Regions from separate parts of the Pseudomonas retamae genome, predicted to be linked through region 1. Evidence: predicted binding sites of a transcription regulator. Region 1 holds the regulator's gene; each other region holds the start of a gene.

Region 1 (7,836 bases):
CAACGCTACACCTGGCAGCTCGCCACTTGCGAACTGCTCCCTTCGATTCCTCTTATTGAACTGCTGCAAGGACATCCAAATGACCAAGACACGTATTGAGCGCGACAGCATGGGCGAGTTGCAGGTGCCGGTGGACGCTCTCTACGGCGCGCAGACCCAGCGCGCAGTGGACAATTTCCCGATCAGCGGCAAACCGATGCCGACGCAATTCATCCGCGCGCTGATCCTCGCCAAAGCCGCCGCCGCCCGCGCCAACGTCGAACTGAACCAGATCAGCGCCGCCCAGGGCAAAGCCATCAGCGATGCCGCTCAAGGCCTGCTCGAAGGCGATTTCATGCGGCACTTTCCGGTGGATATCTTTCAGACCGGCTCGGGCACCAGCTCGAACATGAATGCCAACGAAGTTATCGCCACGCTCGCCAGCCGCTTGCTCGAAGAGCCGGTGAATGCCAACGATCACGTCAATTGCGGCCAGAGCAGCAACGACATCATTCCGACCACCATCCATGTCAGCGCCGCGCTGGCACTGCATGAACAACTGCTGCCGGCGCTGCTGCACCTGGTGCAGGTTATCGAAGAAAAATCCCCGCAGGTCCACCACCACGTCAAGACCGGCCGCACGCATTTGATGGACGCCATGCCGGTGCGCCTGAGCCAGGTGCTGAATGGCTGGGCGCAGCAGCTCAAGGCCAATATAGGTCATCTGCAGGATCTGCTGCCGAGCCTGCAATCGCTGGCGCAGGGCGGCACTGCGGTCGGTACCGGCATCAACGCGCACCCGGAATTCGCCGCGCGTTTCAGTCGTCAGCTGAGCCAACTGACCGACGTGCAGTTCACCCCGGGCAAGGATCTGTTTGCGCTGATCGGCTCGCAGGACACCGCCGTTGCGGTTTCCGGCCAGCTCAAGGCCACCGCCGTGTCGTTGATGAAAATCGCCAACGACTTGCGCTGGATGAATTCGGGTCCTTTGGCCGGTCTCGGTGAAATCGAACTGGAAGCCTTGCAACCGGGTTCGTCGATCATGCCGGGCAAGGTCAATCCGGTGATCCCCGAAGCCACGGCCATGGTCGCCGCGCAAGTGATCGGCAACGATTCGGTGATCACCATTGCCGGCCAGTCGGGCAATTTCGAATTGAACGTGATGCTGCCGATCATCGCGCAGAACCTGCTCAGCAGCATTGAGCTGCTCGCCAACAGCAGTCGCCTGCTCGGCGACAAGGCCATTGCCAGTTTCAAGGTCAACGAGGCGCGCTTGATGGAAGCCCTGTCGCGCAACCCGATTCTGGTCACCGCGCTCAATCCGATCATCGGTTACCAGAAAGCCGCGCAAATCGCCAAGCAGGCCTACAAGGAAGGCCGCGCGGTGATCGACGTCGCGCTCGAACATACCGACCTGTCGCGCAGCCAGCTGGAAGAGTTACTCAACCCCGAGAAACTCACCGCCGGCGGCGTGTAAACCCCGCAACCGCTTTGGAGGCTCACCATGGAGCACTGGAAACGCACGATCGAACGGGCCAATCGCTGCTTCATGCTCGGCGAATTGATCGACGCCCGTGAGGCCTATCTGCAAGCCCTGGCCCTGGCGCAAGTGTTGTTCGAGCGCTGGGCGGACGCCGACGAAGCGGTGGCGGCCTGTGTCATCTCCCACCACAACCTCGCGGATCTGCACCTGCGCCTGAATCAGCCCGAGGAGAGCGCCGAATACCTTTGCGCCATCCATCAGCGGCTGTTGCAGACCATGCAGGACGAACGGCTGCGCCCGGCCCTGCGTGAAGCGGCATTGCGCCAAAGCAGCAAGACCTACGTCGAGCTGCTGAATTTCATCAGCGAGCACGGCGAATACCCGCGCACCCAACGCCTGCTGCACCCGGATACCGGCAATGCCCGCCGCGCGCCTGCTTCACACCACTATGGAGTCCATTGAAATGGCTTTTACCCTGCCTGTCTTGCCTTACGCCTACGATGCCCTGGAACCACACATCGATGCGCAGACCATGGAAATTCACTACACCAAACATCACCAGACTTACATCAACAATCTCAACGCTGCCGTGGAAGGCACGGAATACGCTGAGTGGCCGGTGGAAAAACTGGTCGCCAGCGTCCAGCAGCTCCCGGAAAAATTGCGTGCGGCGGTGATTAATCAGGGCGGCGGTCACGCCAACCACTCGCTGTTCTGGGAAGTCATGGTGCCAGGCGGTGGCGGCAAACCGGATGGCGCGCTGGCCAAGGCGATCGATGAGCAACTGGGGGGGCTCGACAGCTTCAAGGAAGCATTCACCAAAGCTGCGCTGACCCGTTTTGGCAGTGGCTGGGCGTGGCTCAGCGTCACCCCGGAGAAAAAACTGCTCGTCGAGAGCAGCGGCAATCAGGACAGTCCGCTGATGAGCGGCAACACGCCGATCCTCGGTCTCGATGTCTGGGAGCACGCCTACTATCTGCGCTACCAGAACCGCCGTCCGGAATACATCAATGCCTTCTACAACGTGATCAATTGGCCTGAAGTCGCCGCGCGCTATCAGGCCGCACTGGTTTAACCCATCTATAAGAACAAACCAGGGCTGACTATGGGCACTGAAACACTGGCGACTGGCAGTGGGCGTATGTTTCGTTACGCGGTGGGATCACTGTTGCTGTTGGCGGGGATGACCTTGCTGGTCGCTCACGGGGTGCAATGGCTGAATCCGGAACCGCGCTTGTTGCGCGCATTGCAGGGCGGTGCTCTGTGCGCGCTCGGCACGGCGCTTGGCGCGGTGCCGGTGCTGGTCATACGGCGTATGCCGCAAGCGCTCAGCGATACCTTGCTGGGGTTTGGTGCCGGGGTGATGCTGGCGGCGACTGCGTTTTCGCTGATCGTGCCGGGCATCGCGGTGGCCGAGAGTCTCGGTCTGACACCTTGGGGCGCCAGTGGCCTGATCTGCTTCGGCATCCTGCTCGGCGCGTCTGGCCTGTATCTGGTCGATCGCAAGGTTTCTGGCGCTTCCCCGGAAATGCTCGTTGGTACCCTCGAGCGTCCGGTGATCCCGCCTCGGATCTGGCTGTTCGTGTTCGCCATCATTGCCCACAACATTCCGGAAGGCATGGCCGTCGGCGTTTCTGCCGGTGGCGGTATGCCGGATGCGGACAGCCTGGCCATGGGCATCGCTTTGCAGGATGTGCCGGAAGGTCTGGTGATTGCGCTGGTATTGGCCGGGGCGGGAATGTCGCGAGTGAGGGCGTTCCTGATCGGCGCGGCGTCAGGTCTCGTCGAGCCGGTGTTTGCGCTACTTTGCGCGTGGCTGGTCAGCCTCGCCCAAGTGTTGCTGCCATTGGGGCTGGCGCTGGCGGCTGGGGCGATGTTGCTGGTGGTGACTCACGAAGTGATTCCCGAGTCGCGACGCCATGGCCATGACAAGCTCGCGAGTCTTGGTTTGCTGATCGGGTTCTGTCTGATGATGGTGATGGATACGGCGTTGGGTTGAGCGGGGCGGAGGGAGCGAATTCCCTCGCTGGCGGATCAACCGCCCTCGTCGAAATAGTTGTTGATCAACGCCACCAACGCATCGAGCGCTTCCTGATCCTTTTCACCTTCGGTGCTCAAGAATATTTTGGTGCCCTTGCCAGCCGCCAGCATCATCATTGCCATGATGCTTTTGCCATCAACCGTGGTCTCCGGTGTGCGGCCCACTCTGATCGAGCAATTCGGATACTGCCCGGCCACCCCGACAAACTTGGCCGATGCGCGGGCATGCAGGCCCAGCTTGTTGATGATTTCGATTTCACGAGCAGGCATCGCGGTGTGGATCCTTTAGGTGAGGTCGCGGTGGCGAACCTGGACGTTTTTCAAGGTTCTCTGTAGGGCCTGACCCAGACGTTCGGTCAGATAGACGGAGCGGTGGTGCCCGCCGGTACAGCCAATGGCAACGGTCACATAGGCACGATTACTCGCAGCAAAGCGCGGCAGCCACTTGTGCAGGTAGGCATAGATGTCCTGATACATTTCCTCGACATCCGGCTGTTCGGCCAGATACTCCGCCACCGGCGCGTCGAGACCGGACTGCTCACGTAATTCCGGCTTCCAATACGGATTGGGCAGGCAGCGAACGTCGAAGACCAGATCCGCATCCACCGGCATGCCGCGTTTGAAACCGAACGATTCGACAAGAAACGCCGTGCCCGGCTCAGGCTGATTCAGCAGGCGCAACTTAAGCGTGTCGCGCAGCTGGTACAGGTTGAGGTTGGTGGTATTGATCTTCAGATCAGCCAGGTCGGCAATCGGGCCGAGCAGGGCGCTTTCATCGTGGATTGCTTCAGCCAGTGAGCGATTGGCGTTGCTCAGTGGGTGGCGGCGGCGGGTTTCGGAAAAACGCTTGAGCAGGGTTTCTTCATCTGCATCCAGGTACAGCACGTCACACTGGATGTGCTTGCTGCGCGCGTCTTCCAGCAGTTCCGGAAAACGTGACAGATGACTGGGCAAGTTGCGCGCATCGATCGAAACGGCCACCAGCGGTTGCGCGAGCTCCGTGTGGATCAGCGCACGTTCGGCCAGTTCCGGCAGCAAGCCGGCGGGCAGATTGTCGATGCAGTAGTAGCCGTTGTCCTCAAGGACATTCAGAGCCGTACTCTTGCCCGAGCCTGAGCGGCCGCTGACGATGATCAAGCGCATGATTAATGCCCGTTCTGCTCGTCCAGTACGACCTGGTACAAGGCTTCATTGTTTGGCGCGCTGCGCAGTCTTTCGCGGACTTCCTTGCGATCGAGCATGCTGGCAATCTGGCGCAGCAACTCCAGATGTGCATCGGTGGCGGCCTCCGGGACCAGCAGCACGAACAGCAGGTCCACCGGGGCGCCATCAATGGCGTCGAAATCAATCGGGGCTTCGAGGTGCAACAGGGCACTGACTGGCCCTGCGCAGCCCTTCAGGCGGCAGTGGGGAATGGCGATGCCGTTGCCAAAACCGGTGGAACCGAGTTTTTCACGGGCGACCAACGCCTCGAATACATCCTGCATCGCCAGATCCGGCACTTCGCGGTGGATCAGGTTGGCAATCTGTTCGAGGGCTTTTTTCTTGCTGCCGCCCGGCGCGTTCACTTGGGAACGGCCGGGGGTCAGGATGGTTTCAAGTCGGATCATGAATGAGGGTGTTAACGACCGGTCGCGCCCTGGAGGAGGCTCTGGGTCTTTTCCTTATGCTTTTTGAGTTGGCGATCCAGCTTGTCGGTGAGGGAGTCGATCGCAGCATACATGTCGGTATCTTCTGCGTTGGCGACCACTTCACTGCCGGGAATATGCAAGGTGGCTTCGATTTTCTGCTTCAGCTTTTCGACACACATCGTGACTTGCACGTTGGTGATCTTGTCGAAATGTCGCTCCAGTCGTTGGAGTTTTTCCTCGATGTAGGAACGCAGAGGTTGGGTCACTTCCAGTTGGTGTCCACTGATGTTGACTTGCATACAGCTTCTCCTTCGTTGCCAGTGCATAAAGCGGCAGGCCGAAAAGCCTGCCACTGGAACGCTGTAACGTGGCTTACATCAACCGCTTGCGTTCGCTCGAAGGCGCGATTCCGAGGGATTCGCGGTACTTGGCGACGGTGCGGCGAGCCACCTGAATGCCTTGTGCCTCCAGTAAACCAGCGATCTTGCTGTCACTCAACGGCTTTTTCTGATTTTCCGCAGCGACCAGCTTCTTGATGATCGCGCGGATCGCGGTGGACGAGCATTCGCCGCCCTCGGAGGTACTGACGTGGCTGGAGAAAAAGTATTTCAGCTCATAAATACCGCGCGGGGTATGCATGAATTTTTGTGTGGTCACCCGGGAAATCGTTGATTCGTGCATGCCCACCGCCTCGGCGATGTCATGCAGGACCAGCGGTTTCATGGCTTCGTCGCCGTACTCCAGAAAACCGCGCTGATGCTCGACGATCTGCGTGGCGACTTTCATCAGGGTCTCGTTGCGGCTCTGCAAGCTCTTGATGAACCAGCGGGCTTCCTGCAACTGGTTGCGCATGAAGGTGTTATCGGCACTGGTATCGGCTCGCTTTACGAAACCGGCGTACTGCGCATTGACGCGCAGGCGCGGTACCGATTCCTGGTTCAGCTCGACCAGCCAGCGTTCGTTGTCCTTGCGCACGATGACGTCAGGTACGACGTATTCGGCTTCGGCGGACTCGATCTGCGAGCCCGGACGTGGATTGAGGCTCTGCACCAGCTCGATGACCTGACGCAGCTCGTCCTCCTTGAGTTTCATGCGCCGCATCAACTGGCTGTAGTCACGGCTGCCAAGCAGGTCGATGTAATCGCTGACCAGGCGCTTGGCTTCTGCCAGCCAAGGCGTCTTGGCCGACAACTGACGCAGTTGCAGCAGCAGACACTCGCTGAGATTGCGCGCGCCGATGCCCGCGGGCTCGAATTGCTGAATGCGGTGCAGGACGGCTTCGATCTCGTCCAGTTCGATGTCCAGTTCCGGGTCGAAGGCGTCAAGGATTTCTTCGAGGGTTTCGTCCAGGTAGCCCTGATTGTTGATGCAATCGATCAGGGTCACGGCGATCAGTCGATCGGTGTCGGACATCGGTGCCAGGTTCAGTTGCCAAAGCAGATGGCTTTGCAGGCTTTCGCCGACGGAGGTGCGGGTGGTGAAATCCCACTCGTCATCGTCGCTGCTGGGCAGGCTGCTGGCGCTGGTCTGGTAAACGTCTTCCCAGGCCGTGTCGACGGGCAGCTCGTTGGGAATGCGTTCGCTCCATTCGCCGTCGTCGAGGTTATCCACCGTCGGCGCGGCCTCCTGATAGGAGGGCTCCTGAATGTCAGTGTTGGGCTTTTGCTCGACGTTGTCGGCCAGTGGATCGGAATTGTCGAAGTCCTCGCCTTCTTCCTGGCGTTCGAGCATCGGGTTGGATTCCAGGGCCTCCTGGATTTCCTGTTGCAGATCCAGGGTCGACAATTGGAGCAGGCGGATGGCCTGTTGCAGCTGCGGTGTCATCGTCAGCTGCTGGCCCATTCTCAAGACTAGCGATGGTTTCATGGCAGGGGCTTAACACCTTATTCGCCGGCGCGATGCGCCATCCACTACAGGGCGCCGAAGCGCCAAACTTAAGCAAATTATATGCCTGAAACTGAAGTGTTTGCCTAGAGCGCTGTAACAATTAAACGGTATAAAAAAACAGCTTGATCGATACAGCACCCGCGCAGCTCACCTTACGGCTCGCGCTTACAGGCGGAACTCGTGACCCAGATACACTTCCTTGACCAGATCGTTGGCCAGGATGGTTTCGGCGTCACCTTCGGCGATCAACTGGCCGTCATTGACGATGTAAGCGGTTTCGCAGATATCCAGCGTCTCACGCACGTTGTGGTCGGTGATCAACACACCGATGCCCTTGGCCTTGAGATGATGAATGATCTGCTTGATGTCGCCGACCGAGATCGGGTCGACACCGGCGAACGGCTCGTCGAGCAGGATGAATTTAGGTGCGGTGGCCAGTGCGCGGGCGATCTCCACCCGGCGGCGCTCACCACCCGACAGGCTCATGCCGAGGTTGTCGCGAATGTGGCTGATGTGGAATTCCTGCAGCAGGCTTTCCAGCTCCTTGCGGCGGCCGGCCTTGTCGAGTTCCTGACGGGTCTCGAGAATCGCCATGATGTTGTCGGCCACCGACAGTTTGCGGAAGATCGACGCTTCTTGCGGCAGATAGCCGATACCGGCCTTCGCACGGCCGTGCATTGGCTGGTGGCTGACGTCCAGATCGTCGATCAGTACGCGGCCCTGATCGGCCTGCACCAGGCCGACGATCATATAGAAGCAGGTGGTCTTGCCGGCACCGTTCGGGCCGAGCAGGCCGACGATCTGGCCGCTGTCGAT
Region 2 (7,836 bases), on a different contig from region 1:
GCCCAGCGTGTAGCTGAACTCCAGAGACCTTTCAGACTTCTCTGAATCGCCAAGTTGTTTGATCAAGCAAAGTGTATCTGGCTTTGCCTCTTTGCCACCATCTGAAAGTTGTGTCGGGCTACCGTAGATGAGTTCCATATCCGCCCACTGACTTTTCGCACTCAACAACCGTTGACTGGCAGCCAGGCGCTCTTCGGATTCGCGCTTGAACAAGTTGTTCTCAATGAGCGCCGATACATTAGAGAAAACATGCCCATGATGTGCCAGGTCAACAACATTCAACAAGCGAACCTCATTGACTGCACCGTATGGTCCGAGGCAAATATAGTCCAACGCGTTAAAGGTATCGCGTTCCAGAATCCACAAACCGCTCATTGAACTACGACGCAGATCACGCCCGGTCATCTGGCTCTCACCGACAACCATAAAATCCGTAGACACTGCCAGTCCACGAGTAAAAATCGGACTGCCTGCTTCCCATATGATGCTGTTTTCGTCAACGTCGATCAATGCGCCGATATTGCTGTGGCAGGCGATCTTCTGCCCCTGATCCGACAACCATATATTATGCAAGCCGGTTCTTCCTTCAAGCGGCTTCAGGCTTATGAGCTCCAGCTCCGGATAAGAAAGAACAGCCAATAACGAGCCATGATGATGCCCGTGGGCCACTACGTATAAATGCCCGTCTTTTTCAAATACGGAATTTAAATGATCGCCGGTAATTTCGTGAATGGATAATCGGTCCCAGCGGGCGTCTGACAGTCTCTTTTCCTGAAAGAAACCTGGCTTTTTTAAATCAACCACGGTTATGGCATTTCTGCCCGTGTTGGTGCTGACGACGCGACCATCAGATGCACAAAGGATTTGATGGGGCGCCGACAGGAACGGCTCAGTGCATTGCTGGCCGTGGGAGATCCAACCAAGCTCAGAGTTGGCGTAGGCGTGAATATCATGCAGTTTGGAGTTATCCAATCCTGAATGCGAAAGCACCAATTCATGCCCATCGGGGAACCAGCTGATACCGTAATACTCTGAGCGATTCTTCTCGAGAGGGATGACTCTTTTGGAGTTCAAATCAACCAGCAGCAAATGCCCGACTGTACCAACAATGGCATATATTGGATCCACTATTTTTCCCCCTAAGCACCCCATGTTGGCGTCGTCGCATCTTTTTTGATTGCGCGCCTTCATTCGCGAAATGAATTTAAACAAATCAATTAAATTAATCAATACACCAACAGAAATAAAAATAGCTTGTTGGCCATTGTAACAACACAGCAAGAAATGCTTCGCTCGAAGCATCTTTCAAATTCGGATCGAGCATCAAGCCGTACAGACCTCAACTACATAACTGCTAACTGGTGCAACCTGTCAGAGTTACAAAAGCACTCCCCTATGCGAATTAGTACGAAGGTACACAGAACAGCCTGAAACCAGGTTGTTCTGTGTACCTGCATACTCTGCACATTCAGTCACTCATCAATAATTTAAAGGCCGGAAGGGTCGCTATTTTTTCAGCGACATACTTCGCCCCGGCGGGCGTCAAATGCGAGCCATCGTAAGACATGAGCATGCCGTTCATATCAAACAAAGAGCACTGACCTCGGTTGCATATGTTTGGTTCCAGATCTATAAAGCGATTTTCTTGCACTGCCGAAGCCAGAAGTTTATTTATATCTGTGATCCCAGCGTCCTGTGGCGAGCGATAGGATATTCTGCGATCAAAATCCAGACCGCTAAGCTTAAGCAAGTCAACCGCTCCGAAGAACTTTCTGCCGACTACAAAGAACTTATCCTTGCCAAATTCTCGGCCCAGATTATCCAGGCTCTGCCTCAGCAACTCGACCTGCCATGGGACCCAAACCGATACGAGGACAACTCGATCCGCTTCGGTAAGCAAACGCTTGAGTTTTGCATTGCCGTACCAGTTGCCGTTCAGGCATATCTGTCGATGGTCTTTATCAACCTTGTCTATGAAGCTCTCATCGAGATACAGATTTCCGCAAGCGTATTCAATCCGGTAAAAGGAAAGATCAAGTTTCTCGGCGTACTCTGTTTCGTCTAGCACATTAACAAAGTCAGCAGCCATGCTGTCACCAATCACTAATACTTTATGACCAGCGCTACCGTTAAAATCCTTCAAACGCAGTTGATCTGCCTTGGTCCAGACGAAATCGCCCTTTTCTTCAGTAAAAGCAAGAATCTCCATGGCTGCAGAGTCATATCTGGCAAAATTCCCTTCTGTTGCGTATCCAAAAAAACCAAATGTTAAAAAGCAAATCGGTGTAAGTGCGCTGAATGAAGCCACTTGCTTGAGGCTAAACACCCGCGCCTGTCTGAAAGGCCCCTCAACAAACCGCCAGCTTAAGTAGGCACAGACAGCGGTTAGCAGAAGCAAAATAGCGACCACCTCCAAACCAAGGTTTGGGGAGATTTTATACCTGGCGAAGGCGAACAACGGTTGATGCCATAAATAGGCGCTATAGCTGACCAAGCCCACAGCGACAAATACCCTCATCCCAAGAAGTTTACCTACCAAGGTTGTCGGCGTTGCGCAAAGAATGATAAGTGCCGCACCCACTGTTGGCACAAGAGCATAAAAACTGGGAAATGGCGTATTCTTGTCGAAATAAATCGCCGAGAAGATGATCAGCATAAGGCCAACGCTAGAACCCAACTGCTTTGTGAGCTGCGCCAGCTGCTTATCTTTGCCGAGAAAAAGATAGAACGCCATGAGCGCGCCGATTACAAGCTCCCAGGCTCGTGCAGGCAACAAATAAAAGGTAGCAGCCGGAAACTCCTTGACGTATATCTGCGCGATGAGCAAGCTGGCAAAAAAAACTACCAATAATGCAATGACGATAAATTTTTTGCCCAGCTTCCAAGTCGCCATGAGGAAGACCGGAAACAACAAATAATACTGTTCTTCTACCGCCAGACTCCACGTGTGAAGAAGCGGTTTAAGCTCAGCAGCGGTATCAAAATAGCCACTTGCATTCCAGAAAAATATGTTCGACGAAAAAATGGAAACTGCCGCCAGACTGCCTGAGAAATCCTTCATATCTCTGGGAAGCAACCACATCCATGCGAAAAACATCGAAACGACCAGCATGACGAAAAGTGCGGGCAAAATACGTCTCGCTCTTCGCTCGTAGAATTTAAGCAAAGAGAAAGTGCCCCGTTCTTTTTCGGAAACAAGGATTGATGTAATTAGATACCCGCTGATAACGAAAAAAACATCGACACCAATGAAGCCTCCTTTGAATATATCAAAGCCAGCGTGAAACAAAATTACAGGTATTACTGCGAGGGCGCGAAGGCCGTCAATTTCTCTTCTGTATGTCAACACTGCTTACATACCTTCTCAGAGCATTTGTTCACGCCAAATCAGCTCCGTATGATTTATTTTTTTAAACACTACCGACAATACCGCAGACAACCGGACAACGGCTATTTCAGCGTCCCACCTTCGTGCTTATGTTATTTTTGGCAAACAGCCCATAGCAGTCTATAGCCGCAAAATTTGCCGAAATCTTATAACATTTTTAGCGTTTGAAACTGTAAAAAGAAAAATCATTGACTGCTACAACTCAGGCCGTTCAACGGCGTCTGCGGTTGTTGGGTGCGTAAATCCTCTTTATTGTCATTGCACAGACATGAAAAAGCCCGCAGCGACGGCGGGCTTTTTCAGCAAGCGAGCGAAACGCCTCAGATAGGGCGGCTGCCGTACTTGTTGTCCGGCTTCTTGGGCGGATCGGCGACCACATTGGCCTCCACTTCCTGCACCTTGCCGCCGCGCGCAAGGAACTCTTCCATGGCCTTGGCCAAGGCGTCGCGCTCCTTGTTCTTGGCTTCGATGCTCGGCAACTCATCCACCGACACCGCAGCCTTGGCTTTGCCTTTGGCAGCCGGGGCCGGCGTATCGTCACCGCTGTCGTCTTCAGCAACGTCTTCCGCTGCTGCTTCCAGACCTTCTTCGGCCTCGTCTTCGTCGCCTACTTCGAGGTCGTCGTTTTCCAGATCATCGTCGCTCATGTTCTACCTCATGACTTGCGAAAAGCAGATTAGTTATAGACCAGCTTTGGCGACTGTCGAAAGTCGCCGGAAAAAAATCGGTAACCATTGATGACCAACGGTTCATGCCCCTTCACCGTGCAAGGTGGCGAGGACTTTACGGGCACCGCCATGATCACGGTGCTCGCCCAGATAAACGCCTTGCCAGGTTCCCAGTGCCAGGCGACCTGCCGATACCGGCAGGCTGATCTGGCAGCCAAGCACGCTGGCCTTGAAGTGCGCCGGGAGGTCGTCCAGGCCTTCGTCGTTATGCTCATAGCCGTCTGTTCCTTGTGGGATCAGACGATTGAAAAATCGTTCGAAGTCGCGACGTACCGCCGGATCGGCGTTCTCGTTGATGGTCAACGACGCCGAGGTATGCTGCAGCCACAAATGCAACAGACCGACCCGACACTTCCTGAGTTCAGGCAGGTTTTCGATCAGCTCATCCGTCACCAGATGAAAGCCCCGGGGCCGTGCCCGCAGGGTTATCAGAGTCTGTTGCCACATACAGTTCTCCGCACGTTCGGGGCGCATTCTAGCGCGCTCTGGGAAAAAACAAAGGCCCTAATATTCCCGCAATGATGTAAGCCATTCGCCGGGTAAAAACGCCACGGGTAAACACGACCAAAGCCGTACGAAAAATCCTTTCAGCTGCTCTCACAGTGACAAATCACAGACAAAAAAATGCCCGGCGAGCCGGGCAATTTTTTTGCTGCGCGTACTTACAGGTTGTAGCCGCGTTCGTTGTGTTGTGCCAGATCGAGGCCGACCGATTCTTCTTCCTCAGTCACGCGCAGACCCATCACCGCGTCCAGGACCTTGAGGATAATGAACGTGACGATCGCGGTGTAGATCACCGTGAAGCCGACGCCTTTGATCTGAATCCAGACCTGTGCGCCGATGTCGGTCACGGTGCCGAAGCCGCCCAGTGCAGGAGCTGCAAATACACCGGTGAGGATCGCGCCGAGGATACCGCCGATACCGTGCACGCCGAACGCGTCCAGGGAATCGTCATAACCGAGTTTGCGCTTCAGGGTGGTGGCGCAGAAGAAGCACACCACGCCTGCGGCCAGACCGATCACCAGAGCACCCATCGGGCCCACGGTGCCAGCAGCCGGAGTGATTGCCACCAGGCCGGCAACCACACCCGAGGCAATGCCCAACGCGCTTGGCTTGCCGTGGGTGACCCACTCCGCAAACATCCAGCCCAGTGCCGCAGCGGCGGTGGCGATCTGGGTCACCAGCATTGCCATGCCGGCAGTGCCGTTGGCGGCCGCAGCGGAGCCAGCGTTGAAGCCGAACCAGCCGACCCACAGCATGGCCGCACCCATCAGCGTGTAACCGAGGTTGTGCGGAGCCATCGGGGTGGTCGGGAAGCCTTTGCGCTTGCCCAGTACCAGGCACGCCACCAGACCGGCGATACCGGCGTTGATATGCACCACGGTGCCGCCAGCGAAGTCGAGTACGCCCCAGTCCCACATCAGGCCGCCGTTGCCGGACCAGACCATGTGCGCAATCGGCGCATAAACGAGGGTGAACCAGATGCCCATGAAGATCAGCATCGCGGAGAACTTCATGCGCTCGGCGAAAGCACCGACGATCAGCGCCGGGGTGATGATCGCGAAGGTCATCTGGAAGGTGATGAACACTGCTTCAGGAAACAGCGCCGCCGGGCCGGTGATGCTCGAAGGCGTGACACCGGCGAGGAACGCCTTGCCCATGCCACCGAAGAACGAATTGAAGTTGACGACGCCCTGTTCCATGCCGGTGGTGTCGAACGCAATGCTGTAGCCATAGATGACCCACAGGATGCTGATCAGACCGGTAATGGCGAAGCACTGCATCATCACGGAAAGAATGTTTTTCGAGCGGACCATGCCGCCATAGAACAGCGCCAGGCCAGGAATGGTCATGAACAGCACGAGGGCTGTCGAGGTGAGCATCCAGGCGGTGTCGCCGGAATTGAGGACTGGGGCCGCCACTTCGTCTGCCGCCATTGCAAGGCTTGGCATTACGAGGGACAACAGGGCTCCTAGCCCTGCGAATTTACGCAGAGTCATATTGTTTTCTCCTGGGGCGTTGGGGTTTGTGGCGGCTTAGATCGCGTCGGTATCGGTTTCGCCGGTACGGATGCGGATCGCCTGTTCCAGATTGACCACGAAGATCTTGCCGTCACCGATCTTGCCGGTGTTGGCGGCCTTGGTTATCGCTTCGATAACCCGGTCCAGATCCTTGTCGTCGATGGCCACGTCGATTTTCACCTTGGGCAGAAAATCGACCACATATTCCGCGCCGCGATACAGCTCGGTGTGACCCTTCTGCCGGCCGAAGCCTTTGACTTCAGTAACGGTAATGCCCTGCACGCCGATTTCGGACAGCGACTCGCGCACGTCGTCCAACTTGAACGGCTTGATGATGGCAGTGACTAGCTTCATGAAACTCTCTCCCGAATTGGTGGACTTGCCCCAGGAAAACAAACCCGACTCAAGTCTAAGCGCAGTGCCTGGCTTTGTAACGCATCGTCGGCCTTGCCTGCCCGACTGACGCCAGCTAACCGCATCCAGACGAAACTCCCCGCTCCGTCTGCCGCACTGCATTCGTCACAGCGACTGCATCAGTGCATGGGTCGAGGGTGACTAAGCAGAAACCTTGCCATCTCGCCCAAAATCCCCTGACTTCAATCCCTTGGCCGCTACCGCACGCCCTCTCGCGCAAACTGCCGCGCCGATACGCACAACAACGGTGCGCTGCCGTCCGTCCGCCTGCGCGAAAAGCGTGCATCCCTGACCACGGGATTGACTATAGACACTGCGTGATACACTGCCGGCCATTGTTTCCAGGACCTCCACCATGCTCGCGCCCAAAGACTTCCTCGACGCCCTGAGCGGCACCGCCTCCCGCCTGTTCAGCGGCGACACCCCGCTGCCGAAAGCCGAAATCGAAAGCCAGTTCAAGATGCTGCTACAAAGCGCCTTCAGCAAACTCGACCTGGTCAGCCGTGAAGAATTTGATAGCCAGATGGTGGTGTTGGCCCGAACGCGTGCACGTCTTGAGAGCCTTGAAGCGAAGGTTGCCGAGATGGAAGCGAAGCTGACGCCGCCTGCTGAATAACACCGCAATCCCCTGTGGGAGCTAGCCTGCTAGCGATTGAAGGTACGCACGACCTTCAGCTTCATGTGTAGGAATTGGCGCGGGCTGCGATCTTTTGATGCGCAGCCCTGCAACAATCCCGGCAACGTCCTACACACTGCACCACCGCCGTCCGATTGCGCCGAAAAGCCCAGGTTTCTAAGCTCACCCGATGCTGAATGTTCAGCACCGGGTTTGGCGACCTGGACAGCTTAAGGCGCACGACAACCATGATGGCGGCTACATTTTACCGCCACATCGTTTCATGGCGGTTGTGCGTGGGAGACCTTCGGGTCTGCCGGGTTCCTTTTGCTCCGGTTCGCCAACCCGCGTACAACTGCCACCCAATCGTTTGGCGACGATTGAGGGCAGCCCCTTAAGCAAGAGGAACTGCTCAATGAATCAAGAAGAGACTTATCTGACCCCGCACATCTTCACCCGCCACAAACTCCCCCTCCACGCCCTCCTCATCCAGAACCAACCCTGGTTCTGCGCCCGAGACCTGAGCCGCCTGCTGCACATCTACCTCAACGAACGCATGCTGCGAAAACTCGACCTCGACCTCGACCAATACCAAACCCGTAAAACCCTGATCCACAACCAGATCGAAAACACCCTGCTGATCAGCGAATCCGGCATCTACGCCCTCCT
Region 3 (7,836 bases), on a different contig from region 1:
AGGCGGAAATGCAGCCCGCGCGATTCCAGCGCCGATTGCAGAAGCTGGCCGCTGGTCTTGTCCAGTTGTCGCTCCAGCAGCCATTCACCGAGATGCACCACGGTGACGTGCATGCCGCGCAGCATCAGGCCGTTGGCCGCTTCGAGGCCGAGCAGGCCGCCGCCGATGACCACGGCGTGCTTATGGGTTTTGGCGGTGTCGATCATCGCCTGGGTGTCGGCGATGTCGCGGTAACCGATCACGCCCTGCAGGGTGTTGCCGGGGATCGGCAGGATGAACGGCGTCGAGCCGGTGGCGATCAGCAGGCGATCGTATTCGGCTTCGCTGCCGTCCTCGGCAATCACCCGGCGCTTGACCCGGTCGATCTCCACCACTTTGCGGTTGAGCAGCAGTTTGATGTTGTTTTCCAGGTACCAGTCGAGGTCGTTGAGTACGATCTCTTCGAAGGTCTGCTCACCGGCCAGCACTGGCGACAGCAGGATGCGGTTGTAGTTGGTGTACGGTTCGGCGCCGAAGACCGTGATGTCGTACAGCTCGTTGCTCAGTTTCAGCAGCTCTTCGAGGGTGCGAACCCCGGCCATGCCATTGCCGATCATCACCAGTTTGAGTTTTTTCATCAGGTTCTCCGGGGAGCTGCGGCGGGCCTCTGTTGGGCCGTCGGGCCGTGCTCGACAAATTTTGCGCAAACAAAAAAAGGCGTCCCGCTAGTTGCCTAGCGAGGACGCCTTTGTCCTGGTCCCGTTCTCTCGGGGAACCCAGCCTTCGTCGTTGAAGGTTGGGCTTTATGTGTGTGTTGAATGGGGTAATGCAGTGGTTGTGCCAACTTGGGGAATGGCGGGTTTATTGGGGATTGGCTGAAAATGGAGGGCGTTTTCTGCACCGATTGGAGGCGTGTTGCTCGTTCGTGGCGCATTCAAGCGGAGAGATTTGCAGTGTCGGATCTGGCGTCATCGCGAGCAGGCTCGCTCCCACATGGGTTGTGTATCGTTCACAAAACCCCTGTGGGAGCGAGCCTGCTCGCGAATAGCGCGCCACGGTTTCAACCATGAAACAACAACACAAGCAGCACCACATTCCCCAACAAGGCCACCAGCGCCATGGTCCGCCAGACCTTCAACGGCTCGCGCTCCAGCAATGGTCTGGGCCGCACGCTTAAACTGCGCCGCTCGCCCTGTTCCAGCAGCAGCAACCATTCTTCCGCCGTTTCAAAGCGCTGCTGTGGATCGGCCGCGACGCCGCGCTCGAGGCTCTGCGCCAGCCATTCCGGCAGGTCCGGGCGGAAACGACTGGCGCTGACCGGCACGCCAAATCGCGGCCGCTGAAAGGCTTCGATCTCGCCATACGGAAAATGCCCGCTGAGCAGGTAATACAGGGTCACGCCGACGGAATACAGATCCTGCTGCACGTTTGGCAAATCCCCGCGAAAGGCTTCCGGGGCAATGAAGCTGGGGGTTCCCGGCAACGTCGACGGCGCGTCCTGCGACAGACCGGGGCAGTAGGCGAGGCCAAAATCCAGCAGACGCAATTCGCCGTCATCGCCCCAATGCAGGTTCTCCGGTTTGATGTCGCGGTGCAGAATCTGCCGCCGATGCAGCAGGCCAACCGCGCGCAGCAAGCGCTCGGCAATGTCCTGCCACTGCGCCAGCGGCAGCGGGCCGCGTTGTTGAAACAATTGGGCGAGGGTCGTTCCGGGGTATTCGCGCATCACGTAATACAAATGCTGGCGCTGCGGGCAGGCATGTACTTCGGGGAAGTGCCGACCGGCGACGCGCCTGAGAAACCACTCCTCGGACAGCAGCGCTTGCCCGGCCTGCGGATCGTCCGCCAAGCGCGCCGGCAAGGTTTTCAACAGCCACGACTGGCCCTGGCCATCGGCGACCCGATACAGCAGCGATTGCTGGCTCTGCGCAACAATGCCTTGCACCTGCCAGCCTTCGAATGACTGACCGGGTTTCAGCGGCGGCGGCAAGGGCCATTGCTGCAGATGAATCAAGGCATCGCCAATGCTCGACTCACCGAGCGCATCGACGCGCACCAGCAAGGCACTGGCGTTGTCCTGACTGCCGGCCAGATGCGCGGCGTTGATCAGCGTTTGTGCGGCGTTCGTCAGATCCGGTTGATCACGCAAAATCGCCGCGATTGCGGTATCGCCCAGCGTCGACCAGACGCCATCGCTGAGCAGCACGAAACTTTCGCCTTCCTGCAGTTCACCGTCGAGAAAATCCAGTACCAGGTGCTGATCCAGCCCCAGCGCGCGCTTGAGCACATGCTGCATGCCCGGTTGGTCCCAGACATGATCCTCGGAGATGCGCTGCAACGTCTCGGCGTGCCAGCGATACACCCGGCAATCGCCGACGTGGGCGAGGGTGAAGCGCCGGCCGCGCAGCACCAGCGCACTGATCGTGGTCAGCAGCGGTTGCCCGCCGCCATTGGCCTGCAACCAGCGGTTTTGCGCAAGCAACAGACGATCCAGTGCCTGCGCCACACTCCAGGTTTCCGGCGTGGCGTAGTAGTCCAGCGCCAGCGCCTGCAAGGTCGAACGCGCGGCGAGGCCGCCATCGGCGCATTGGCTGACGCCGTCGGCAATGGCGAACAGATAACCTTTGCTTGCGGCCAGCGCTGGCGCCGGCGTCACCGAACGCAGCGCGTCCTGATTCTCCGCGCGCGGGCCGGTGGCGCTGGCTTCGGCAAAGCTCAGTTGCAGAGCCATCGACGCCTCAGACTCGCGCCGCCGTTACCGCTGCCGAGCCCCAGGTGGTCCTCCAGCGACGCTTGACGCCGTGCAGGCCAAACCATGCCAGTACGCCGAGGCTGGCGAACAACCACAGCGCCAGTTGATAGCTGCCGGTGCTCTGTTTGATCGCGCCCATGCCGGCCGCCAGAGCGAAACCGCCGATGCCACCGGCCATGCCGATCAACCCGGTCATCACACCGATTTCCAGACGAAAACGCTGCGGCACCAGTTGAAACACCGCACCGTTGCCGGCGCCCAGACCGAGCATGGTGCAGACGAAAAGCGCCAGAGCGGCGTAGGAACTTGGCAGGTTGAAGCCGACGGCGGCGATGCAGATGGCGGCGACGGTGTACATCGCCAGCAAGGTGCGGATGCCACCGAAGCGATCAGCCAGCGCGCCGCCCAATGGGCGCATCAGGCTGCCGCCGAATACGCAGGCGGCGGTGTAGTAACCGGCGGTGACCGGGCTCAGGCCGTATTGATCGTTGAAATAGCCGGGCAGGGCGCTGGCCAGGCCGATGAAGCCGCCGAAGGTCACGCTGTAGAAAAACATGAACCACCAGCTGTCACGGTCGCCGAGGGCTTTGAAGTAATCGGCCATGGCTTTTGGTTTCGGCCGCTGCGGGGCGTTTTTCGCCAGCAGGGCGAACAGCACCAACGTCAGAATCAGCGGGATCAGGGCGAAACCAAAGACATTGCTCCAGCCAAATGCAGCGGCAATCACCGGCGCGAGCAGCGCGGCGAACACCGTGCCGGAGTTGCCCGCACCGGCAATGCCCATGGCTTTGCCCTGATGCTCTGGCGGATACCATTGCGAGGCCAGCGGCAGGGCCACGGCAAACGACGCGCCGGCCATGCCGAGGAACAGGCCGAGGATCAACGCCTGCTCGTAACTGTGAATACCGAGTTTCCACGCACCGAACAGCGCGCAGATAACGATGACCTGACCGATCAGCCCGGCGGTTTTCGGCGACAGCCGATCGGCCAGCATGCCCATGATGAAGCGCAGCACCGCGCCGGCGAGAATCGGCGTGGCGACGACCAGGCCGCGTTGTTGGGTGGTCAGTTGCAGGTCGGTGGCAATCTGCACCGCCAGCGGGCCGAGCAGGTACCAGACCATGAAGCTCAGGTCGAAATACAGAAAGGCCGCGAACAATGTCGGGGTGTGGCCGGATTTCCAGAAGCTTGAATTCATCGCGCACCTCAGCTGATAAGAGTCTCGGGAGTCATGCACAGCAGGTGGAGCGCCTGCACGGCCGCACCACCGGCCCCGGTCTGTGGGGCCAAAACGCAAAAACGCCGCTACCGGATTCGCGCAAGGGCGAATGGGGTGAGCGACGTCTTTGTCGAGGGTGGGGCAACCGCCGTTGGTTACCTGTGCGTTTTACAAAGCGAGATTTGTGCCAACAGGGGAAAGATCAAAAGCCCCTCACCCTAGCCCTCTCCCAGAGGGAGAGGGGACTGATCGAGGTGTATGACGTCAAACATCGCCCTGAGAGACCGCGTCGATTATGGATTCACAGCAGAAATCACAGGATGGCGCACTCCCAGAGCATCCCCCAATCAGTCCCCTCTCCCTCCGGGAGAGGGCTAGGGTGAGGGGCTTTTGATTTTTCAGATCGTTCCCACGCAGAGCGTGGGAACGATCAGTCAGCCGAGCAACTCGCTCATCGCAATAATCTGCTCCGCCACCTGTATCAGCTTCTGCTGCCGGCTCATGGCCTGGCGTCGCATCAGCGTGTAGGCTTCTTCTTCATTGCAATCCTTCATTTTCATCAACAAGCCCTTGGCCAGCTCGATGCGCTTGCGCTCTGCCAGTTGCTGATCCCGTGCCTGCAACTGCGCACGCAAGGCCTGGTCGCTTTCGAAGCGCGCCATCGCCACGTCGAGAATCGGCTGCAGGCGCTGGGCGTGAATGCCTTCGACGATGTAGGCGCTGACCCCGGACTTGATCGCCTGGCGCATCACCGTCGGGTCATGTTCATCGGTAAACATCACGATCGGCCGTGGCTGGTCGCGGCTGACCAGCACCACTTGCTCCATGACATCGCGCCCCGGTGACTCGGTATCGATCAGGATCACGTCCGGGCGCACCGTTTCGACGCGTGCGGGCAGGTCGATGGTCAGGCCGGACTCGTCGATCACCTCGAAACCGGCCTCGGTCAATGCGGCCTTGAGACGGCCGACTTTTTTCGCGGTGTCGTTGATCAGCAGAATGCGCAACATGTTCGCGGCCTCCGGTCAGCGCTGGGCAAGCAGGGGAGCGTCGTCGCTCAGCGCGTGCAGCTTGAAGCTGCGCGCGTAGCCGGCCGGATCGCTGCCGTCCCAGACCTTGCCGTCGAGCAACTGGCTGCTGCGCATGTCGGAGCCCCAGGCGGCCACGCCGACAGCGGTTGCGGCGTCGCGATACAACTGCAGTTGCTGAACCTGACGTGCGACGGCGAGGTAGTCCGGGTCGCTGCGCAACAAGCCCCAGCGGCGGAACTGGGTCATGAACCACATGCCATCGCAGAGGTACGGCACGTTGACCTCGCCGTTGCCGTGGAAGCGCAGCGCGTGCGGGTCTTGCCAGCGATTGCCGAGGCCGTCGGCATAGTCGCCGAGAAAACGCGGTTCGATGCATGCCACCGGCGCATCGAGGTATTCCGCCGCGCTGAGCAGGTGTGCGGTGCTGCGACGATTTTCCGGGCTGGCTTCTATGAAGCGGCTGGCCTCGAGAATCGCCATCACCAGCGCCCGCGCGGTATTCGGGTATTGCTCGACGAATTCACGTGTGCAACCGAGGACTTTTTCCGGGTGATCGGGCCAGATGGTCTGGCTGGTGGCGAGGGTGAAACCCAGGTCCTGCTGCACCGCGCTGGCGGCCCACGGCTCGCCGACGCAAAAACCGTCGATGCGCCCGGCTTGCAGGTGCGCGACCATTTGCGGCGGCGGCACCACCACACTGTCGACATCCTGCAACGGATGAATGCCCTGGCTCGCCAGCCAGTAATACAGCCACATCGCATGGGTGCCGGTGGGGAAAGTCTGGGCGAAGGTCAGTTTTGCGCGGCTTTGGTGCACGTGGCGGTCGAGCGCTTCAGGACTGTTCACGCCGAGGTTTTGCAGGTTGCGTGAAAGGTTGAGGCTTTGGCCGTTCTGGTTGAGGCCCATCAGCACCGCCATGTCGGTGGGCGCGACACCGCCGATGCCCAGGTGCACGGCATAGATCAGCCCGTAAAGGCTGTGCGCGGCGTCGAGTTCGCCGCTGACCAGGTTGTCGCGCAGATTGGCCCACGAGGCCTGACGCTTGAGGTTCAGCGTCAGGCCGTAAGGCTGGGCAAAGCCCTGCGTGGCCGCGACGACGACCGAGGCGCAATCGCTCAGGGCCATGAAGCCGAGGTTGATCGCGCTCTTTTCTGGCGCATCGCTGCCATTGACCCAGGCCAGTGGCCCGACCGTCAGTTCATTCATACATCGCCACCTCGAAAAAAAAGCGCCGCCGCGGACTTTGCCCAGGCAAACTTGTCGACGACGCCATTGTCCGTGCTCGTCTGCCGTCATTGGCCGGCGAGTTGATAACCGGGAAAGTGCAAGGCATATGCCACCGGCGCGATTTGTGGCGTGCGCCTCGCGCCGCAGGGTGATGCCCGGCTATAATCGCCGCCTCTTTTCGCCGCCCGAGTCATCGCCGCCCATGTACACCCTGGCCCGTCAGCTGTTGTTCAAACTTTCCCCGGAAACCTCCCACGATCTGTCGCTGGATCTGATCGGCGCGGGTGGACGTTTGGGCCTCAACGGCTTGCTGTGCAAGGCGCCGGCGCAGGTGCCGGTGACCGTCATGGGCCTGGAGTTCCCAAACCCCGTCGGGCTGGCGGCCGGTCTGGACAAGAACGGCGCGGCCATCGATGGTTTCGCACAACTGGGTTTTGGCTTTGTGGAAATCGGCACCGTGACCCCGCGTCCGCAGCCGGGCAACCCGAAACCACGGATTTTTCGCCTGCCGGAAGCCGAGGCGATCATCAACCGCATGGGCTTCAACAACCTCGGCGTCGACAACCTGCTGGCGCGCGTCGCCGCAGCGAAATACCAGGGCGTGCTGGGCATCAACATCGGCAAGAACTTCGACACCCCGGTCGAGCGTGCGGTCGACGATTACCTGATCTGCCTCGACAAGGTCTATGCCCACGCCAGCTATGTGACGGTTAACGTCAGCTCGCCGAACACCCCGGGGCTGCGCAGCCTGCAGTTCGGTGATTCGCTCAAGCAGTTGCTTGCGGACCTGGCCACGCGCCGCGCCGAACTGGCGCTGCGCCACGGCAAGCATGTGCCGCTGGCAATCAAGATCGCCCCGGACATGACCGACGAAGAAACCGTGCAAGTGGCGCAGGCGTTGATCGAAACCGGCATGGACGCGGTGATCGCGACCAACACCACCCTCAGCCGGGTCGGCGTTGAAGGCATGGAGCATGGCGACGAGGCGGGCGGTCTGTCCGGCGCACCGGTGCGCGAGAAGAGCACCCACACCGTGAAGGTGTTGGCGGGTGAGTTGGCCGGGCGTTTGCCGATCATTGCCGCCGGCGGGATCACCGAAGGCAAGCACGCGGCCGAGAAGATCGAGGCGGGTGCCAGCCTGGTGCAGATTTATTCGGGCTTCATCTATAAAGGCCCGGCACTGATTCGCGAAGCGGTCGACGCCATCGCCGCGCTGCGCTGAGCCATCTGACACCACGGTGATCTACTGTGGGAGCGAGCCTGCTCGCGAAAGCGGTTTGTCAGTCACATTATCAGGGTCTGATACACCGCCTTCGCGAGCAGGCTCGCTCCCACAGGTTAGGTGTTCAGCTCAGTGTTTTCGCAGGCAATAAAAAGGGCTCCTCGAAGGAGCCCCTGGGCCGTAGCCCGCCGTCCGGGAGGGACGTGCGTGGTTAATTCGTTACATATTCAGATTGTCGTGTCGGAATAAATGCCCTGTGTCAGCCGACGGCGTGAAGTTCGTTGAGTCTGTGGATTCCCGCAGTGCCGGTCATACCGTCCCAGTTGTCGCCGCGTCCTTCTCGCCAGCCGTTGATCCAGGCTTGACGTACCGACGGTAGAGTAAATGGGCAAAGCTCACGGGATTT
Region 4 (7,836 bases), on a different contig from region 1:
TTACGATCACGACAGTGGCGAGCCGCTGCGCAGCGCCGATGGTTTCATGCGCAAGGTCGACAAGGGCGAGGAGGGCCTGCTGCTGGCGCGGATCGACGAAAAAGCCCCGCTCGACGGTTACACCGACCCGCAGAAAACCGCCCGGGTCGTGCTGCACGACGTTTTCACCCAGGGTGACCGTTATTTCAACACCGGTGATCTGCTGCGCAATATCGGTTTCGGTCATGCGCAGTTTGTCGATCGCCTCGGCGACACCTATCGCTGGAAGGGCGAGAACGTCTCCACCACCGAAGTCGAAAACCTCCTGCTGCAACACCCGCACATCTCCGAGGCGGTGGCCTATGGCGTGGAAATTCCCAACACCAACGGCCGCGCCGGGATGGCGGCCATCACCCCGGCGGAATCCCTGGCGACGCTGGATTTCGCTGAGCTGCTGACCTTCGCCCGCGAGCGCCTGCCGTCCTATGCGGTGCCGTTGTTCTTGCGGGTCAAGGTGAAAATGGAAACCACCGGCACCTTCAAATACCAGAAAACCCGTTTGAAAAATGAAGCTTTCGACCCCGGCCAGACCGGGGGCGACCCGATTTACGCGTGGCTGCCCGGCACGCAGACGTATAGCCGAGTGACCGAGCAGGTGCTGGCGGAAATCCTCAACGGCAAACACCGTTATTGATTTCAACTATGGCGGCGCTGTGGAAAAAGAGGGTGACAGTTTTCGTCGGCCTCGGGAAACTGTCGGTTTTCCGATTGACCGAAGTGGAGTTGCCCCATGTCCGACCAAAGCCGCCAGATGACCCCGGAAGAAGCCGCCGAATTCACCGAGCAGGTCTTCAACAAGGCGCGTGACGGTGATGCCGAAATGCTTGATCGTTTGGTGACGGCCGGTTTGCCGGTGAACCTGAAAAACAGCAAGGGCGACACCTTGCTGATGCTCGCCAGCTACTACGGCCATGTCGATGCCGTGAACGTGCTGCTCAAGCACAAGGCCGATCCGGAAATGCGCAATGGCAATGGCCAGAGCCCGATTGCCGGCGCCGCGTTCAAAGGTGATCTGGCGGTGGTCAAAGCGCTGGTCGAAGCAGGCGCCGAGATCGAAGGTTCGTCCTTTGATGGCCGTACCGCATTGATGATGGCGGCGATGTTCAATCGTGTTGCAATCGTCGATTACCTGATCAGCAAGGGCGCCGATCCCAAGGCCAAGGATGCCAATGGCGTCACCGCGCTCGACGCAGCGCGCACCATGGGCGCTGTCGACACCACCGCACAACTCGAGAAGCTGTTGGGCTGAAATCCGCCCCGCCGGACTGTGGTGAAGCAGAGAATGCGTTATCCTTCGCGCCCTTGAAATCTCCCTTCGCCACAGGATCCGCCCTCATGAAAGCCGCACTCGTCGAACTCATCAGCAAAATCAGCTCCGGCTGCATGGGCGAGGACGAGATCCTGAAAGTGGCTGACGAAGCGGCGCAAGCTTACGCCGATGCCGACGCCTTTCTGACCGCCAACCCGGACATCAACTACGACGACACCTTCCCGATTCCTTTGGGCGAGTGGGTGGTGGTCGGCAGCCTGCCCGAAACCGTGTTGTTCCAGGCTGACAGCTACGTTGACCTGTTCGCGCAAATCGTCGCCTCATTCGGGCCCGGTGTGGATTTCAATCTCAAGCCCAAGCAACTGGCCAAGACCGAAGCCTTGACCGCGCTGAACCGCATTCAGGTGCAGATGAGCAGCCTGAACAAGGAGAACGGTGGTTACACGCTGATGAACTTCAGCCAGTTGCTCGACGACGAACTGCAAATGGTGCTGGTCTACGGCAACCACGTGCCGCGCGTACTTGAGCTGTGCGCCGAAGTCGGCATCAGCGCTGTACCGGCACTCGAAGCGTTGAAGGTCGCCGTTCACGTCTGATTCGCAATAAAACGGAACCCTGCGCCGGGCCGTCTATCCTAGAAGTGCATGCCACTATTCTGGAGCGACATTATGGGTTCCACGTTCAACGGTCTGATCGGCCTGATCATCCTTGCCCTCGACATCTGGGCCATCATCAATGTGCTGAAAAGCGGCGCGTCCACCGGAATGAAAATCGTCTGGGTGCTGCTGATCATCCTCCTGCCGGTGCTGGGCCTGATCATCTGGGCGATTGCCGGACCGCGGGGCAATGTGCGGGTCTGAGCTGACTTTCGATCACACAGTCATCCCTGTGGGAGCGAGCCTGCTCGCGAAGACGTTGTGTCAGTCGCCATCCCCGGCAACTGATGCTCCGCTTTCGCGAGCAGGCTCGCTCCCACAGTGGTTTGCGCTGGTAAAAAACAAGCTGAGGTTCGACCTGTCATCTTCGGCAACGTAGAATGCGCGCCTTTCCCGGGCAATCGTCCCCCACGATTGCGCCCGCGCATTTCATCGGAGCACTTGACCATGACCGTCACCAAAACCAGCGAGTACCTGGAAACCCTCTACGAAGGCTACGGCCAGCGTTTTCGCATGGAAAAACTGCTGCACGAAGTGCGCACCGAACACCAGCATCTGGTGATTTTCCAGAACCCGCGCATGGGCCGGGTAATGGCACTGGACGGCGTGATCCAGACCACCGAAGCCGACGAATTCATCTACCACGAAATGCTTACCCACGTGCCAATCCTCGCCCACGGCAGCGCCAAGCGCGTGCTGATCATCGGTGGCGGTGACGGCGGCATGCTGCGCGAAGTGACCAAGCACGCTGGCGTTGAACACATCACCATGGTCGAAATCGACGGCACCGTGGTCGACATGTGCAAAGAGTTTCTGCCGAACCACTCGGCCGGTGCCTATGACGATCCACGCCTGAACCTGGTGATCGACGACGGCATGCGTTTCGTCGCCACTACCACGGAAAAATTCGACGTAATCATCTCCGACTCCACCGACCCGATCGGCCCGGGCGAAGTGCTGTTTTCGGAGAACTTCTACCAGGCCTGCCACCGCTGCCTCAACGAGGGCGGCATTCTGGTCACGCAGAACGGCACACCGTTCATGCAGATCGACGAAGTGAAAACCACTGCCGGTCGCCTCAACAGCCTGTTCCCGGACTGGCATTTCTATCAGGCGGCGGTGCCGACCTACATCGGCGGCTCGATGACCTTCGCATGGGGCTCGACCAACCCGGCCTACCGCAAACTCAGCCGTGAAACTCTGCAGCAGCGCTTCATCGGCAGCGGCATCGTTACCCGCTACTACAACCCGGAAATCCACATCGGCGCCTTCGCCTTGCCACAATACGTGCTGCAGGCGATCAACAAGCCGGGCAATAACTAACTCGACACCGCGTCAGTCCCCCTGTGGGAGCGAGCCTGCTCGCGAAAGCTGTGGATCAGTCAGACATATTTATCTGACACACCGCCTTCGCGAGCAGGCTCGCTCCCACATTGCGTTTTGCGCTGTGTAATCCTTTTGAACCAACTATCGCGGCAAAACGTCCAGATAGAGGTAAGCCCATCTACGGGTTGATCGAGGAGGCACTGATGCAAAAGTGGAAAGTCACTTTCGTGGATGATCATGGTGAAATCGTTGATGAAATCTTCGAACGTGAGGAATGCCCGACCGACGATGAAGCCGCCCGGCTGATCAAGGAAAGGCTCCTTCCGGTGGCGGCCCAACTGGATCTGAACGATCTGGAAGGACGCACCGCCGATGCTGGCGTTAAAAACCTCAAGATCCAGAACGGCATCGAGATCCGCAGCATCACGCCAATCTGAATACTTCCTGTCATCTCGTAAACCAGGCCTTGGCAGCGCCGCTCTCTTGCGGCTACTCTGCAGGGGAGATCAGCGAATGGATCGCTAAGGTCTGGTCTTGTCAGCTACATGCTTGTTCCCGCGCACAACCGCAGCGTTGTCGAAGTACTTAGGCCACAGGCCCGGGGCGGGAATACGGAAAGTCTATCCATCTATGCGAGGGGGACGATTCATGAGCACAGCCTATCAAGAAGACATCAGCAGCAATGTTCTGCGCCGCATGAAAGAAGGCGGTTTCGACTTTTCCCGGTTTCATCCCATCGAGTTCTACGCCATTTTCCCGGACGAGGAGCGGGCGCGCAGGGCGGCAGGCAAGTTTCGCGGTGAATCCATCAATGCTCAGGTCAGCGCGCGCGATGATGGCGCCTGGTCGCTGGAGCTCAGCAAGGTCATGTACGCGACCTATGACGATATCGGTGATTTCGAGCAGGGCTTTTCCGCCGTGGTCGAACCGCTGGGCGGCATCATCGAAGGCTGGGGCGTCAAGCAGGAGGTGCGCAACCGCCACCGTTTGAACTGATCGCTTGCACGGCTTGTAGCGCAACGGCTGACCTTCGGGTCGGCCGTTGTCGTTTGTGCGCCGCGCAAACGCTGTGGCAAAACCCTGAAACAAGAATCCGAGGCAAAAAAAAGCCACCGGAGAGGGTGGCTAAAAGGGAAGAGCGATACGCGCTGAAACCCTTGCGGGCTATAGCGGGCGGGCTGCCGGAGCAGTCCAGGTCAGTTGGGCTGGCAGTTTCGCGAGGCGGTGGCCGGCGAAGTTTTGCAGCGAATGCGCGGATTATCCGTACGCCGCAGCGGGCAGTGAAATCAGTTCTGACTATGCTGGTGATAGTCGTTGCAATGCGTCGCAATGAAGCGGGGGCAATCCTGTTGGAGCATTTGTCGCACAGGAATGGTGCGGCGTCTGCGATGTGAATATCCAACCGATTGAAATCAAAGCGTTTATGCCGATGGCACGGGCCTTGCGAAGGCTTGTATGTCCGGGTGACAAGGAGTACGGCATGATCCGCACCTATTTTGATGAGATGTACGATGCCGGCGGCCAGGTTCGCCCGCATTATCGTGAGTTCGCCCGATGGCTGGCCGATACGCCGGACGAACTGCTGGCGCAACGGCGGCGCGAAGCCGATCTGCTGTTCCACCGCGCCGGGATTACCTTCACGCTCTATGGAGACGAGCAGGGCACCGAGCGCCTGATTCCTTTCGACACTATCCCGCGCAGCATTCCTGCCAGTGAATGGCGGATCGTCGAGCGCGGCTGCATCCAGCGGGTCAAGGCGCTGAACATGTTTCTCGCCGACCTGTATCACGAGCAGCGCATCATCAAGGCCGGGATCATTCCCGCCGAACAGGTGCTGGCCAACGAGCAATACCAGTTGGCGATGCAAGGCCTGGATCTGCACCGCGATATCTATTCGCATATTTCCGGCGTCGATCTGGTGCGCGACGGCGACGGTACCTATTACGTGCTCGAAGACAATCTGCGTACGCCGAGCGGCGTGAGCTACATGCTCGAAGACCGCAAGATGATGATGCGCCTGTTTCCCGAACTGTTTTCCGCCCAGCGTATTGCGCCGATCGACCACTACCCGAACCTGTTGCTCGACACCCTGAAAAGCTCAAGCCCGATCGATGACCCGAGTGTGGTGGTGTTGACGCCTGGGCGCTTCAACAGTGCGTTTTTCGAGCATGCGTTCCTGGCGCGGGAAATGGGCGTGGAACTGGTCGAGGGCGCGGACCTGTTCGTGCGTGATGACAAGGTGTTCATGCGCACCACCGACGGCCCGAAAGCGGTCGATGTGATCTATCGTCGCCTCGATGACGCCTTTCTCGACCCACTGGCGTTCAATCCGGATTCGATGCTCGGTGTGCCAGGGCTGCTGTCGTCTTACCGCTCCGGCAATGTCGTGCTCGCCAATGCCATCGGCACCGGCGTAGCGGATGACAAATCGGTGTATCCGTTTGTCACCGACATGATCCGCTTCTACCTCGACGAAGAGCCGATCCTGAAAAACGTGCCGACCTGGCAATGCCGCAACCCGTCTGAACTGTCCCACGTGCTGGCCAATCTTCCAGATCTGGTGGTCAAGGAAACCCAGGGCTCCGGTGGTTACGGAATGCTGGTGGGGCCGGCCGCGACGACGGCCGAAATCGACGCGTTTCGCGAGCGCATCAAAGCCAAACCGCATGCGTACATCGCCCAACCAACGCTGTCGCTCTCGACCTGTCCGACCTTTGTCGAAAATGGCATTGCGCCGCGCCATATCGATTTGCGCCCGTTTGTCCTGTCCGGACGCGAAACCCGGGTGGTGCCCGGCGGTTTGACCCGTGTCGCGCTGCGCGAGGGCTCCCTGGTGGTGAATTCCTCTCAGGGTGGCGGAACCAAGGACACCTGGGTGGTCGAGGATTGAAGGAAGCTTGCCATGTTAAGTAGAACTGCCTCGGATCTGTATTGGATGTCGCGTTATCTGGAGCGCGCGGAAAACCTCGCGCGCATGCTCGACATCAGTTATTCGCTGTCGCTGATGCCGCAGGACGGGCGTGGTGATGGTCTGCATGAGCTGGCGATGCCGCTGCTGATCACCGGCACCCTCGATGATTATCTGGAGCGCCACGGCGCACTGCATGCCGAACGCCTGCTGCACTTTTTCGCCCTCGACGCGGCCAACCCGGCCAGCATCTACAGTTGCCTCGGCGCCGCACGGGCCAGCGCTCATGCGGTGCGCGGGCGAATCACAGCGGACATGTGGGAGAACATCAACGCGACCTGGCTGGAGATTCGCGGGATCGCCGAGCAGGGCTTGAGCCGCTATGGCATGAGCCGTTTTTGCGAATGGATCAAGGAGCGTTCGCACCTGTTTCGTGGCGCGTCCTACGGCACGATCATGCGCAACGATGCGTTCCGCTTCATTCGTCTGGGCACGTTCATCGAGCGCGCAGACAACACGCTGCGCTTGCTCGATGCCCGTTATGAAATGGCCGGCGATCAGGCCGAAGCCGTCAGCGACGGTACCGCGCACGCGTATTACCAGTGGAGTGCCTTGCTGCGCGCGTTGTCGTCCTTCGAGGCCTACACCGAAATCTACCGCGACGCCCCCGGCGCCCGTCACGTTGCCGAACTGCTGCTGTTGCGCGCTGATGTGCCGCGTTCGCTGCGCGCCTGCACCGAAGAGATCGACCAGATCCTCGCGCAGCTGCCCGGTGCCAACGGGCGCCCGGCGCAACGTCTGGCCGCGGAAATGGACGCGCGCCTGCGCTACACCGGCATCAACGAAATCCTCGAGGAAGGCCTGCACGCCTGGCTGACCGAATTCATCCCCTTGGTGCGCCAGTTGGGCAACGCCATTCACAGTTCCTACCTGGAGGCTGCATGAGACTCTCCATTAGCCACGAGACCACCTATCACTACGAAGATCAGGTGCGCGCGAGCATCCAGTACCTGCGCCTTACACCTCACGACAGCGAACGTCAGCATGTGCTGAGCTGGCAACTCGACCTGCCGCGTCCGGTGCGCGCGCAACTCGATCCGTTCGGCAATATTCTGCATGTGCTGACCATGGACGAGCCGCACGAAGCGATCATCATCGGTGCGCGCGGACAGGTCGATATCGACGAACTGCGCGAGGCCGAACACGAGAGCCAGTCGGCACTGCCATTCCTGCGCTTTACCCGGCTGACCGAGGCGGACGAGGCGCTGCGCGCATTCGCGGAAAAATCCTGCAAGCAGCGCCGTGATCGCACGGCGTTGATCGACTTGATGCATGGTTTGAATCAGTACATGACCTACACGCCGGGCTCGACTGAAGTCGACACCAGCGCCAGCGAAGCTTTTGCCGGGCGCGCCGGTGTGTGCCAGGACCACACCCACGCGTTTCTGGCCTGCGCCCGTAGCCTGGGGGTTCCGTCACGTTACGTATCGGGCTATCTGTACAGCGAGGATTGCGAGCATCTGGCCAGTCACGCCTGGGCGGAAGCCTGGCTGGATGACGCCTGGTACAGCTTCGACGTGACCAATCAACTGGCGCGGCCCGAGCGACATCTGAAGCTGGCGGTGGGCCTGGATTAT

Evidence for each region. The regulator sigma-54, encoded in region 1, starts transcription at its own class of promoters, with help from an activator protein. The targets are predictions, from matches to a motif close to ANTGGCATNNANNTTGCTNT.
Region 2: the regulator sigma-54 is predicted to act here: its motif matches at 6,694-6,713, upstream of glnK (P-II family nitrogen regulator).
Region 3: the regulator sigma-54 is predicted to act here: its motif matches at 6,303-6,322, upstream of ACGSLL_RS19625 (CmpA/NrtA family ABC transporter substrate-binding protein).
Region 4: the regulator sigma-54 is predicted to act here: its motif matches at 4,720-4,739, upstream of ACGSLL_RS20690 (circularly permuted type 2 ATP-grasp protein).

Annotation. Positions count from the first base shown of each region.
Region 1 is NZ_JBIEIL010000009.1:144,592-152,427, reverse strand. Features, by position in the region: gene ACGSLL_RS18735 (FagA protein) at 1-99, shown strand, start outside; gene ACGSLL_RS18730 (class II fumarate hydratase) at 80-1,456, shown strand; gene ACGSLL_RS18725 (hypothetical protein) at 1,484-1,924, shown strand; gene ACGSLL_RS18720 (superoxide dismutase) at 1,926-2,537, shown strand; gene ACGSLL_RS18715 (ZIP family metal transporter) at 2,568-3,461, shown strand; gene ACGSLL_RS18710 (HPr family phosphocarrier protein) at 3,497-3,772, opposite strand; gene rapZ (RNase adapter RapZ) at 3,788-4,645, opposite strand; gene ptsN (PTS IIA-like nitrogen regulatory protein PtsN) at 4,648-5,112, opposite strand; gene hpf (ribosome hibernation-promoting factor, HPF/YfiA family) at 5,124-5,432, opposite strand; gene ACGSLL_RS18690 (RNA polymerase factor sigma-54) at 5,506-6,999, opposite strand; gene lptB (LPS export ABC transporter ATP-binding protein) at 7,186-7,836, opposite strand, start outside.
Region 2 is NZ_JBIEIL010000003.1:449,710-457,545, forward strand. Features, by position in the region: gene ACGSLL_RS07235 (hypothetical protein) at 1-1,302, opposite strand, end outside; gene ACGSLL_RS07240 (acyltransferase family protein) at 1,469-3,349, opposite strand; gene sutA (transcriptional regulator SutA) at 3,709-4,035, opposite strand; gene ACGSLL_RS07250 (secondary thiamine-phosphate synthase enzyme YjbQ) at 4,138-4,563, opposite strand; gene ACGSLL_RS07255 (ammonium transporter) at 4,779-6,116, opposite strand; gene glnK (P-II family nitrogen regulator) at 6,153-6,491, opposite strand; gene ACGSLL_RS07265 (accessory factor UbiK family protein) at 6,907-7,167, shown strand; gene ACGSLL_RS07270 (BRO-N domain-containing protein) at 7,583-7,836, shown strand, end outside.
Region 3 is NZ_JBIEIL010000010.1:38,390-46,225, forward strand. Features, by position in the region: gene nirB (nitrite reductase large subunit NirB) at 1-617, opposite strand, end outside; gene ACGSLL_RS19610 (protein kinase domain-containing protein) at 1,040-2,710, opposite strand; gene ACGSLL_RS19615 (nitrate/nitrite transporter) at 2,718-3,929, opposite strand; gene ACGSLL_RS19620 (ANTAR domain-containing response regulator) at 4,385-4,960, opposite strand; gene ACGSLL_RS19625 (CmpA/NrtA family ABC transporter substrate-binding protein) at 4,976-6,187, opposite strand; gene ACGSLL_RS19630 (quinone-dependent dihydroorotate dehydrogenase) at 6,411-7,430, shown strand; gene rmf (ribosome modulation factor) at 7,690-7,836, opposite strand, start outside.
Region 4 is NZ_JBIEIL010000011.1:16,806-24,641, reverse strand. Features, by position in the region: gene ACGSLL_RS20725 (long-chain-acyl-CoA synthetase) at 1-673, shown strand, start outside; gene ACGSLL_RS20720 (ankyrin repeat domain-containing protein) at 770-1,288, shown strand; gene ACGSLL_RS20715 (hypothetical protein) at 1,375-1,905, shown strand; gene ACGSLL_RS20710 (PLDc N-terminal domain-containing protein) at 1,978-2,169, shown strand; gene speE (polyamine aminopropyltransferase) at 2,413-3,288, shown strand; gene ACGSLL_RS20700 (hypothetical protein) at 3,495-3,728, shown strand; gene ACGSLL_RS20695 (ribonuclease E inhibitor RraB) at 3,940-4,287, shown strand; gene ACGSLL_RS20690 (circularly permuted type 2 ATP-grasp protein) at 4,772-6,181, shown strand; gene ACGSLL_RS20685 (alpha-E domain-containing protein) at 6,194-7,144, shown strand; gene ACGSLL_RS20680 (transglutaminase family protein) at 7,141-7,836, shown strand, end outside.